2 regions of the Ancylobacter sp. VNQ12 genome follow, and region 2 is predicted to be linked to the other one. Evidence: predicted binding sites of a transcription regulator. Region 2 holds the regulator's gene; the other holds the start of a gene.
The links. Region 2 encodes PhoB, which activates phosphate uptake and scavenging genes when phosphate is short. Its sites were predicted from a motif close to TGTCATNNANCTGTCAT; they were not measured.

Region 1: ACO2RV_RS13090 (YdcH family protein) is a predicted target of PhoB. The motif match lies at 3,052-3,068, and genes of this name have one in related genera.

The regions. Positions count from the first base shown of each region.
Region 1 is NZ_JBMSDU010000008.1:87,254-91,783, reverse strand. Features, by position in the region: gene ACO2RV_RS13100 (class I SAM-dependent methyltransferase) at 1-604, shown strand, start outside; gene ACO2RV_RS13095 (propionyl-CoA synthetase) at 617-2,539, opposite strand; gene ACO2RV_RS13090 (YdcH family protein) at 2,845-3,021, opposite strand; gene ACO2RV_RS13085 (YdcH family protein) at 3,224-3,430, shown strand; gene ACO2RV_RS13080 (peroxiredoxin) at 3,521-4,006, opposite strand; gene ACO2RV_RS13075 (protein-disulfide reductase DsbD domain-containing protein) at 4,137-4,530, opposite strand, start outside.
Region 2 is NZ_JBMSDU010000002.1:332,010-336,539, reverse strand. Features, by position in the region: gene ACO2RV_RS05235 (LysR family transcriptional regulator) at 1-80, opposite strand, end outside; gene ACO2RV_RS05230 (SDR family oxidoreductase) at 210-974, shown strand; gene ACO2RV_RS05225 (bifunctional transcriptional activator/DNA repair enzyme AdaA) at 1,111-2,223, shown strand; gene phoB (phosphate regulon transcriptional regulator PhoB) at 2,187-2,888, opposite strand; gene phoU (phosphate signaling complex protein PhoU) at 2,939-3,652, opposite strand; gene pstB (phosphate ABC transporter ATP-binding protein PstB) at 3,675-4,496, opposite strand; gene pstA (phosphate ABC transporter permease PstA) at 4,505-4,530, opposite strand, start outside.

The DNA of each region.
Region 1 (4,530 bases), on a different contig from region 2:
CTTTCTCGATCTTCAGCGCATGGCGCTGCTGCTGCTCGCCGAGCGCGCGCCTCACGACGCCCACATCCTGGTGCTGGGGGCCGGCGGCGGGCTGGAGCTGAAGGCATTCGCCGACGCCCAGCCGGGCTGGCGCTTCGATGGCGTCGATCCGTCGGCCGAGATGCTGCGGCTCGCCGAGGCGACGATGGGCGCGCAGGCGTCGCGGGCCCGTCTGCACCAGGGCTACATCGATACGGCCCCGCTCGGCCCGTTCGACGGTGCCGCGTGCCTGCTCACGCTTCACTTCATTCGCAAGGCCGAGCGCGCCGCGACGCTGCGGGCGGTGCATGATCGGCTGAAGCCGGGTGCGGCCTTCGTCACCGCCCATCACAGCATTCCTGGCGATGAGAAGGAGCGGGCGTTGTGGCTCACGCGCTATGCCGCCTTCGCAACCTCCTCGGGCGTTCCGCGCGAGCAGGCCGAGAGCGCGGGCGCCGCCATCGCGGATCGCCTGCCGCTGCTTTCGCCGGCCGAGGACGAAACGTTGCTGCGCGACGCCGGCTTCCGCGACGTCGCGCTGTTCTATGCCGGCTTTACCTTCCGCGGCTGGGTCTCGCGCGCCTGAGAGCGCCTCGCGCTAGGCCGCCGAGACCTTGGCGAGGCCGCGGGCGTGCAGCGCCGTGGCGATCTCGTCCAGCGAGGCCGGGTCGTCGATCGTCGCCGGCATGTTCCAGCTTTCGGCGTCGGCGATCTTCTTCATCGTCCCGCGCAGGATCTTGCCGGAGCGCGTCTTCGGCAGGCGGTTGACGGTGATGGCGAGGCGGAAGGCCGCGACCGGGCCGATGCGCTCGCGCACCAGCGCCACGATCTCCGCCTCGATGATCGCCGGTGAGCGCTCGACGCCGGCCTTCAGCACCACGAAACCGCAGGGTACTTCGCCCTTCAGGTCGTCATGGATGCCGATCACCGCGCATTCCGCGACGTCCTGATGCGCGGCGAGCACTTCCTCCATGCCGCCGGTGGAAAGCCGGTGGCCGGCGACATTGATGATGTCGTCGGTGCGGCCCATGATGAAGAGCTGGCCGTCCTCGTCGCAGAAGCCCGCATCGGCGGTCTTGTAGTAGCCAGGGAACTCGGCGAGGTAGCTCTCGGTGAAGCGGAAATCCTGCTGCCACAGCGTCGGCAGGCAGCCGGGGGGCAGCGGCAGCTTGATGGCGATGGAACCCATCTTGTTGGCGCCGACCGGGTGGCCGGCCTCATCGAGAATGTCGACGCGGTAGCCGGGCATAGGCACGCCCGTGGAGCCGACCTTGATGGCGAGCGCACCGAGGCCGACCGGATTGCCGGCGATGGCCCAGCCGGTTTCTGTCTGCCACCAGTGATCGACGACCGGCACGGCGAGCTTCTTCTGCGCCCATTCCACCGTATCGGGGTCGGCGCGCTCGCCGGCGAGGAACAGCGTGCGCAAGGACGAGCGGTCGTAGCGCTGCATCAGCAGGCCCTCCGGGTCCTCCTTCTTGATGGCGCGCAGCGCGGTGGGCGCGGTGAACAGCGCCGCCACCTTGTATTCCTCGATCACCCGCCAGAACGCGCCGGCATCCGGGGTGCCGACCGGCTTGCCCTCATAAAGCACCGTGGTGCAGCCGGCGAGCAGCGGCGCGTAGATGATGTAGGAATGCCCGACCACCCAGCCGATGTCGGAGGCCGACCAGAACACCTCGCCCGGCTCGACGCCGTAAAGCCCCTCCATCGACCAGCGCAGCGCCACCATGTAGCCGCCCGTGTCGCGCACCACGCCCTTCGGCTTGCCGGTCGTGCCCGAGGTGTAGAGGATGTAGAGCGGATCGGTCGCCGCCAGCGGAACGCAGTCGGCGCCACGGTTCTCAGCGAGCGCCTTGTCGCGCAGGCTGGCCCAGTCATGGTCGCGGCCGGGCTGGAGTTGGGCTTCCAGCTGCGGACGCTGGAAGACGATGCAGCCCTCCGGCTTGTGCTTCGACATGGTCAGCGCAAGGTCGAGCAGCGGCTTGTAGGCGACGATGCGGCTCGGCTCGATGCCGCAGGAGGCGGAAAGCACGATCTTCGGCCGGGCATCGTCGATGCGGCTGGCCAGTTCCGCCGCGGCGAAGCCGCCGAACACCACCGAATGCACCGCGCCGATGCGGGCGCAGGCCAGCATGGCGTAGACTGCCTCGGGGATCATCGGCATGTAGATGACGACGCGGTCGCCCTTCTCCACGCCGAAATCGCGCAGCACGCCGGCAAGGGTGCGCACCTGCGCGAGCAATTCGTCATAGGTGACGGTGCGCTTGGCGCCGGCGACCGGGCTGTCATAGTAGATCGCCGGCTGCGGGCCGCGTCCGGCCGCGACATGCCGATCGATCGCGTTGTGCGCGACATTGGTGACGCCGTCGGTGAACCAGCGCCCATAGACGCCTTGCGCCGGATCGAAAATGGTCTGCGGCTCGACGCTCCAGTCGATGGCGCGCGCGGCGTCGCGCCAGAACCCCTCGGGATCCTCGATCGAGCGAGCATAGGCGGACGGGTAGCGGCTGGTGGTCATGTCGAGCGTCTCCCAGGAGAATAATATTGTTCTTGTTTTGAAAGACTTTCCCGGCTCTGCACCGATATTTCAAGAACGCTCAAATGCTTACGACCTTGGTCGAGCCTTCCTTGTTCCGGTTCGGCAACGGCGGCACACAAATGCGAACCGCCGGCCCTGACGAGCCGGCGGCGGATAGCTTCGCACGTCACATTTCCTGCCGGTATCAATCAACCATTGCCTGACAAGGCGGCGCCGTTCCTGCAACAGGACAAGCTTTGCCGGTCATGGACAAAAATTGACTGATGCTCGCTGGCGAGGCTGACCTAGTGGACGGTCGCGCCCCTTAGCCGTGTGATTTCGTCCTTGAGATGAAGCTTTCGCCGTTTGAGATCGGCGACCCGCGCGTCGTTCGACAACGGGCGGCTTATTTCCTCACGCAGTTCTTTCTCGAGAGCCTGATGGCGACGTTCCAGTTCCGCAACATGCGCCTGCATGGACATGGACAATCTCTCCTTGTCTTCGGAAGCGAACGTCATGAGTGTGTCACGAAGCCTCGCGGCTGTCGACGAAACGATGCGCTGCGCCGCAGCATTGAGCCTGTCGTCGTGCGGCATGTTGCAGGGCAGGCCGAGCCCGGCGATACTTCGTCACAAGCCTCGGAAAAAGGGGCGAGTCGGGGTGCGGATCAGGCGTTTGACACAGATGATGGCGGATGAGGAACAGGAGCTGAGGGCTCTCCTCGAGCGCCTGAAACAGGAGCATCGGGACCTCGACGTGGCCATTGCCGCGTTGCAGGGAATGCCCGGCAACGACCAACTTCAGCTGGCCCGCTTCAAGAAGCGCAAGCTGCTGCTGAAGGACCGCATCGGCTATGTCGAGGATCAGATCTGCCCCGATATCATCGCGTGAGTTCCACGCCGGGGCGGCGGGCCGCGCCTTAAGGTCGCGGCGAGGGCCGGGCGGCCATTCCGGCACGGTGCCGGAACGGCCGGTCAGCGATCAGAACTGCGTGAGCAGCACGTCGGCATTGGTGGTGTCGGCCTTGCTCGGCACCGGCTCGACATTGAGGATCAGCACCTCGCCGTCATCGACCAGCGCGGAGTAGCGCTTGGAGCGCAGGCCGAGGCCCGCGGCGGACGCATCGAAATCGAGGCCGAGCGCCTTGGCGAACTCGCCATTGCCGTCCGACAGGAAGACGATCTTGCCGCCGGCATTCGACGCCTTTTCCCACGCCGCGAGCACGAAGGGATCGTTCACCGCGGTGACGGCGATGGTGTCGACGCCCTTGGCGAAGAAGTCATCGGCGCGGGCGATGAAGCTCGGCAGGTGATTCTTGTGGCAGGTGGGCGTGAAGGCGCCGGGAACGGCGAACAGCACGACCTTCTTGTTCTTGAAGATTTCGTCCGTGGACTTCGGCACCGGGCCGTCCTCGGTGGCGACGCGGAAGGTGACGCTCGGCAGCTGGTCGCCGACCTTGATCGTCATGGGTGTTTCCTTTCATGCGCTGAAAACGCGTGTGAGAAGCGGACCTTGGACGTGCGAGTCATAGTCGCGCGCGACCTGCCGGCCCGTTCAGGCGGTAGAATAGCCATTTCCCGTTGACCGGGAAGCGATTTCAGCGTGCAGAAAGCAGGGTGTCGACCTCGACGGCGTGGCCGCCATCCACCAGCGTGAAGCGCAGCTTCGTCGCGCCGACATCCGCGCCCTTGGGGATGCCGTCGACCGGCAGCACGAAGACGGTGCGTCCGTCCGGCCCTGTCTCGCGCTCGGGCAAGGGCAGCGCCCAATCCTCGGTCGGCCCTTCGACGAAGAGGTCCGCCTTGGCCGGATCCTGCACGCGGGCGACCACGCGGATCGTCTGCTGCTTGCCGCCGTCAGGCGGGTTGTCCAGCACGGCGGTCTCGACGGCGGTGGTGCCCGTCGCCCCGAGCCGATCCCGCGCCGGCACGGCGGCGAGGGCACCGGCGAGGGCGGGCGAGGCCGATCCGGCGCCTTCCGCCGGGACGGTG
Region 2 (4,530 bases):
AGGCGCAGCCGGCGCGCCGCCTCGCTGATCGAGCCCGCCTCCGCGATGGCGACGAAGGCGGCGATGCCGTCCAGTTTCATCGTTCGATTTTTCCGGACATGAAATCCATTTTCAGCAGTCTAATCCGGACGAGGTGTCCTCGCCATACTTCTGCGTGACACAGGCCGCGGCGTTCCCGGCGGTGGATGGTTCATTCAAGGAGATTTTTCATGCCCCGTCTCAAGGACAAGGTCGCGCTGATCACCGGCGCCAGTTCCGGCATCGGCCGCGCCACCGCGCTGCTGTTCGCCGCCGAGGGCGCAAAGGTCGTGGTTGGCGCGCGCCGCAAGGACGAGCTCGACACGCTGGTCGCCGAGATCACCGCCGCCGCCGGCGAAGCGGTGGCGCTGGCCGGCGACGTGCGCTCGGAAGACTATGCGCAGGCACTGGTGGCGCTGGCGGCCGAGCGCTATGGCCGGCTCGACATCGCCTTCAACAATGCCGGCACTCTCGGTGAGAAGGGGGCAAGCACCGGCGTCTCGGCCAAGGGGTGGGAGGACACGCTGGCGGTCAACCTCACCGGCGCGTTTCTCGGCGCGAAGTACCAGATCGCGCAGATGCTGAAGAACGGCGGCGGTTCGGTGATCTTCACCTCGACCTTTGTCGGCTACACCACCTCGTTTCCCGGCCTTGCCGCCTATGCCGCCTCGAAATCGGGGCTGATCGGCCTGACCCAGACGCTCGCCGCCGAATACGGGCCGCAGGGGGTGAGGGTCAACGCCGTGCTGCCCGGCGCGGTGGAGACCGAGATGTATCGCGAGGCCAATGACACGCCCGAGGCGCAGTCCTTCATCACCGGGCTGCATGCGCTCAAGCGGGTGGGGCGGCCGGACGAACTGGCGCGCGCCGTGCTCTATCTCGCCTCGGACGATTCGTCCTTCGTGTCGGGCACCGCACATCTGGTCGATGGCGGATTGTCGATCACCCGCACCTGAGAGGTGGGCTCGCAACGCCGGCCTGCTCCCTCTTCCCAACGGGGAGAGGGAATTACACGTCGGGCGTCGCGCCAGCGCGAAGAATAACCGCCCGATTTGCGGCGGCACGGTTCGGCTGAGATGATACCCCTATCGCATGCTGTTCGACCTGCCCGACCACGCCACGCTCTACCGCGCCCTTCTCGACCGCGACGAGGGCTATGACGGCCGCGCCTATGTCTGCGTCGCCACCACCGGCATCTTCTGCCGGCTGACCTGTCCCGCGCGCAAACCGAAGCCGGAAAACTGTACCTTCCACGCCACCATCGGCGCCTGCATCGAGGCCGGATTCCGCCCCTGCAAGCGCTGTCATCCGCTGCAGCCGGCGGCGAATGCCGATCCGGTCATCGGCGCGCTGCTCGCGGCGCTGGACGCCCGACCGGACCGCCGCTGGAGCGAGACGCATGTCGAGCGCATGGGGTTCGACCTGTCGACGGTGCGGCGCACCTTCAAGCGGCACTTCGGCATGACCTTTCTGGAGATGGCGCGCCAGCGCCGCCTGCGCGAGGGGTTCGAGACGCTGTATGAGGGCGGCAAGGTGATCGAGGCGCAACACGTAGCCGGCTTCGAATCTGCCAGCGCCTTCCGTGCCGCCTTCGCGCGGCTGCTGGGCTGTGCGCCGGGCGACATTGCCGGGCGCGGCGCGCTGCTGGCCGACTGGATCGCCACGCCGCTGGGCGACATGATCGCCATCTCCAGCGGCTCGCATCTCCATCTTCTGGAATTCATCGAGCGCCGGGCACTGCCCACCGAGATCGCCCGGCTGCGGCAGCGGGCCAAGGGCGACCTCGGCATTGGCGGCTTCGCGCCCACCGAACAGATCCGCGCCGAACTCGGCGATTTCTTTGCCGGCCGCTCCGCGCATTTCGCCACGCCTTTGGCGCTCGACGGCAGCGCCTTTACCCGCGCGGTCTGGGCCGAGCTGCGGCGGATACCGCCCGGCGCGACGGTGAGCTATTCGGAAATCGCCCGCCGCGTCGGGCAGCCGTCGGCGATACGGGCGGTGGCGCGGGCGAACGGCGCCAACCAACTGGCGCTGATCATCCCCTGCCATCGCGTCATCGGCGCCGACGGGTCGCTGACCGGCTATGGCGGCGGCCTCTGGCGCAAGCAGCGGCTCTTGGAGATCGAGCAGCAATACCGCGCGCCGCAGGCCGCAGCCGCCGCGCCCGATCAATGGGCGCGGGCGAACATCTCGTTGAACGAATAGCCGGAGCCGCGCACGGTGCGGATCGGGTCGGGCTGGCGCGGGCGGTTGAGCGCCTTGCGCAGGCGCCCGACATGCACGTCGACCGTGCGCTCGTCGATATAGACGTCCTGGCCCCACACGCCGTCGAGCAGCTGCTCGCGCGAATAGACCCGGCCGGGCGACTGCATGAGGAATTCCAGCAACCGGAACTCGGTCGGCCCCAGATGCAGCTCGCGGCCGGCGCGGTGGACGCGCTTGGTTTCGCGGTCGAGCTCGATGTCGCCGGCACGTAGCAGCGTCGAGATGTGCTCGGGCTTGGCCCGGCGCAGCAGCGCGCGCACGCGCGCCACCAGCTCCGGCACAGAGAACGGCTTCACCACATAGTCGTCGGCACCGGTGGCGAGGCCGCGCACCCGCTCGGTCTCCTCGCCGCGGGCGGTGAGCATGAGCACCGGCATGCGCTCGGTCTCCGGCCGGGCGCGCAGGCGCCGGCACAGCTCGATGCCGGAAAGGCCCGGGAGCATCCAGTCGAGAATCAGCAGGTCCGGCACGCTTTCGCGCAGCCGGGTCTCCGCCTCGTCGCCCCGCCCGACGCTGTCGACGGCGTAGCCCTCGGATTCGAGATTGTAGCGCAACAGGAGGGTGAGGGGCTCCTCATCCTCCACGATCAGAATATTGGTCGGCATAGGGGGCGTCCCGATCGCTTGCCAGAGGGCCTTGCCAGAGTGACCGTCCCTCACGCCGGGAACGGAACCGCCGTGATGCTGGAGGTGTCCTGCTTGGGCCGCTCGTCGGCAAGCTGCTGGCCGGTCGAGAGATAGTGCACGGTCTCGGCGATGTTGGTCGCGTGGTCGCCGATGCGCTCGATGTTCTTGGCGCAGAACAGCAGGTGCGTGCACAGCGATATGTTGCGCGGATCCTCCATCATGTAGGTGAGGAGCTCGCGGAACAGCGAGGTGTAGAGAACGTCCACCTGGCCGTCGCGCCGCCACACTTCCAGCGCGCGGGCATCGTCGCGGCCGGCGTAGGAATCCAGCACTTCCTTGAGCTGCTCCTGCACCATCGCCGACATGTGCTCGACGCCGCGCACCAGCTTCTGCGGATGGAACTCGCCGGTCAGCGCCAGCACGCGCTTGGCGGTGTTCTTGGCGAGATCGCCGATGCGTTCCAGATCGTTGGCGATGCGCATCGCGGCGACGATCTCGCGCAGGTCGCCGGCCAGCGGCTGGCGGCGGGCGATGGTGAGGATGGCCTTTTCCTCGATCTCACGCTGCAGCAGGTCGACCGGGCCGTCGAGCACGATCACCTTCTGGGCCAGTTCGGCGTCGCGCTTCACCAGCGCGGCGACGGAATCGGTGACCAGGCGCTCGGCCTGGCCGCCCATCTCGACGACGCGGCGCGAGAGTTCCTTCAGATCGGTGTCGAAGGACGAGACGATATGTTCGGTCATGGATTGATCCTCCGCCGCCGGTTCAGCCGAAGCGGCCGGTGATGTAGTCGCGGGTGCGCGCCTCGCGCGGATTGGTGAAGATCTCGGAGGAGGTGGCGACCTCGATCAGCTCGCCGAGATAGAAGAAGGAGGTGATGTCGGCGCAGCGCGCCGCCTGCTGCATGTTGTGCGTCACGATGACGATGGTGAATTCCTGCTTCAGCTCGTCGATCAGGTCCTCGATCTTCGAGGTCGAGATCGGATCGAGCGCCGAGGTGGGCTCGTCGAGCAGGATCACTTCGGGGCGCACCGCGATGGTGCGGGCGATGCACAGGCGCTGCTGCTGGCCGCCCGACATGCCGAGCGCCGAGGTGTGCAGCCGGTCCTTGGTCTCTTCCCAGATCGCGGCCTTGCGCAGGCACCATTCCACCCGCTCGTCCATCTGCGCCTTGCTCAGCTTCTCGTGCAGCTTCACGCCGAAGGCGATGTTGTCGTAGATCGACATCGGGAACGGCGTCGGCTTCTGGAACACCATGCCGATGCGTGAGCGCACCACGGTGGAATCCAGTTCCTTGCTGAGCAGGTCGACGCCGTCGAACAGGATCTTGCCCTCCGCGCGCTGGCCCGGATAGAGCTGGTACATCCGGTTGAAGATGCGCAGCAGCGTGGACTTGCCGCAGCCCGAGGGCCCGATCATCGCGGTGACGCGCTTCTCGGGGATCTCGAAATTGATGTTTTTCAGCGCGTGGTTGTCACCGTAGAAGAAGTTCAGCCCCTCGACCTTGAGCTTGGGCTCGGCGGACGGCGCGGTGGCGCGGTTGACGGCGGAAGCGATGTCGATCGACGTATCGGGTGCGAAATTCATGGTCCGTCTCACTTCATCTTCGCCAGGACGAGGC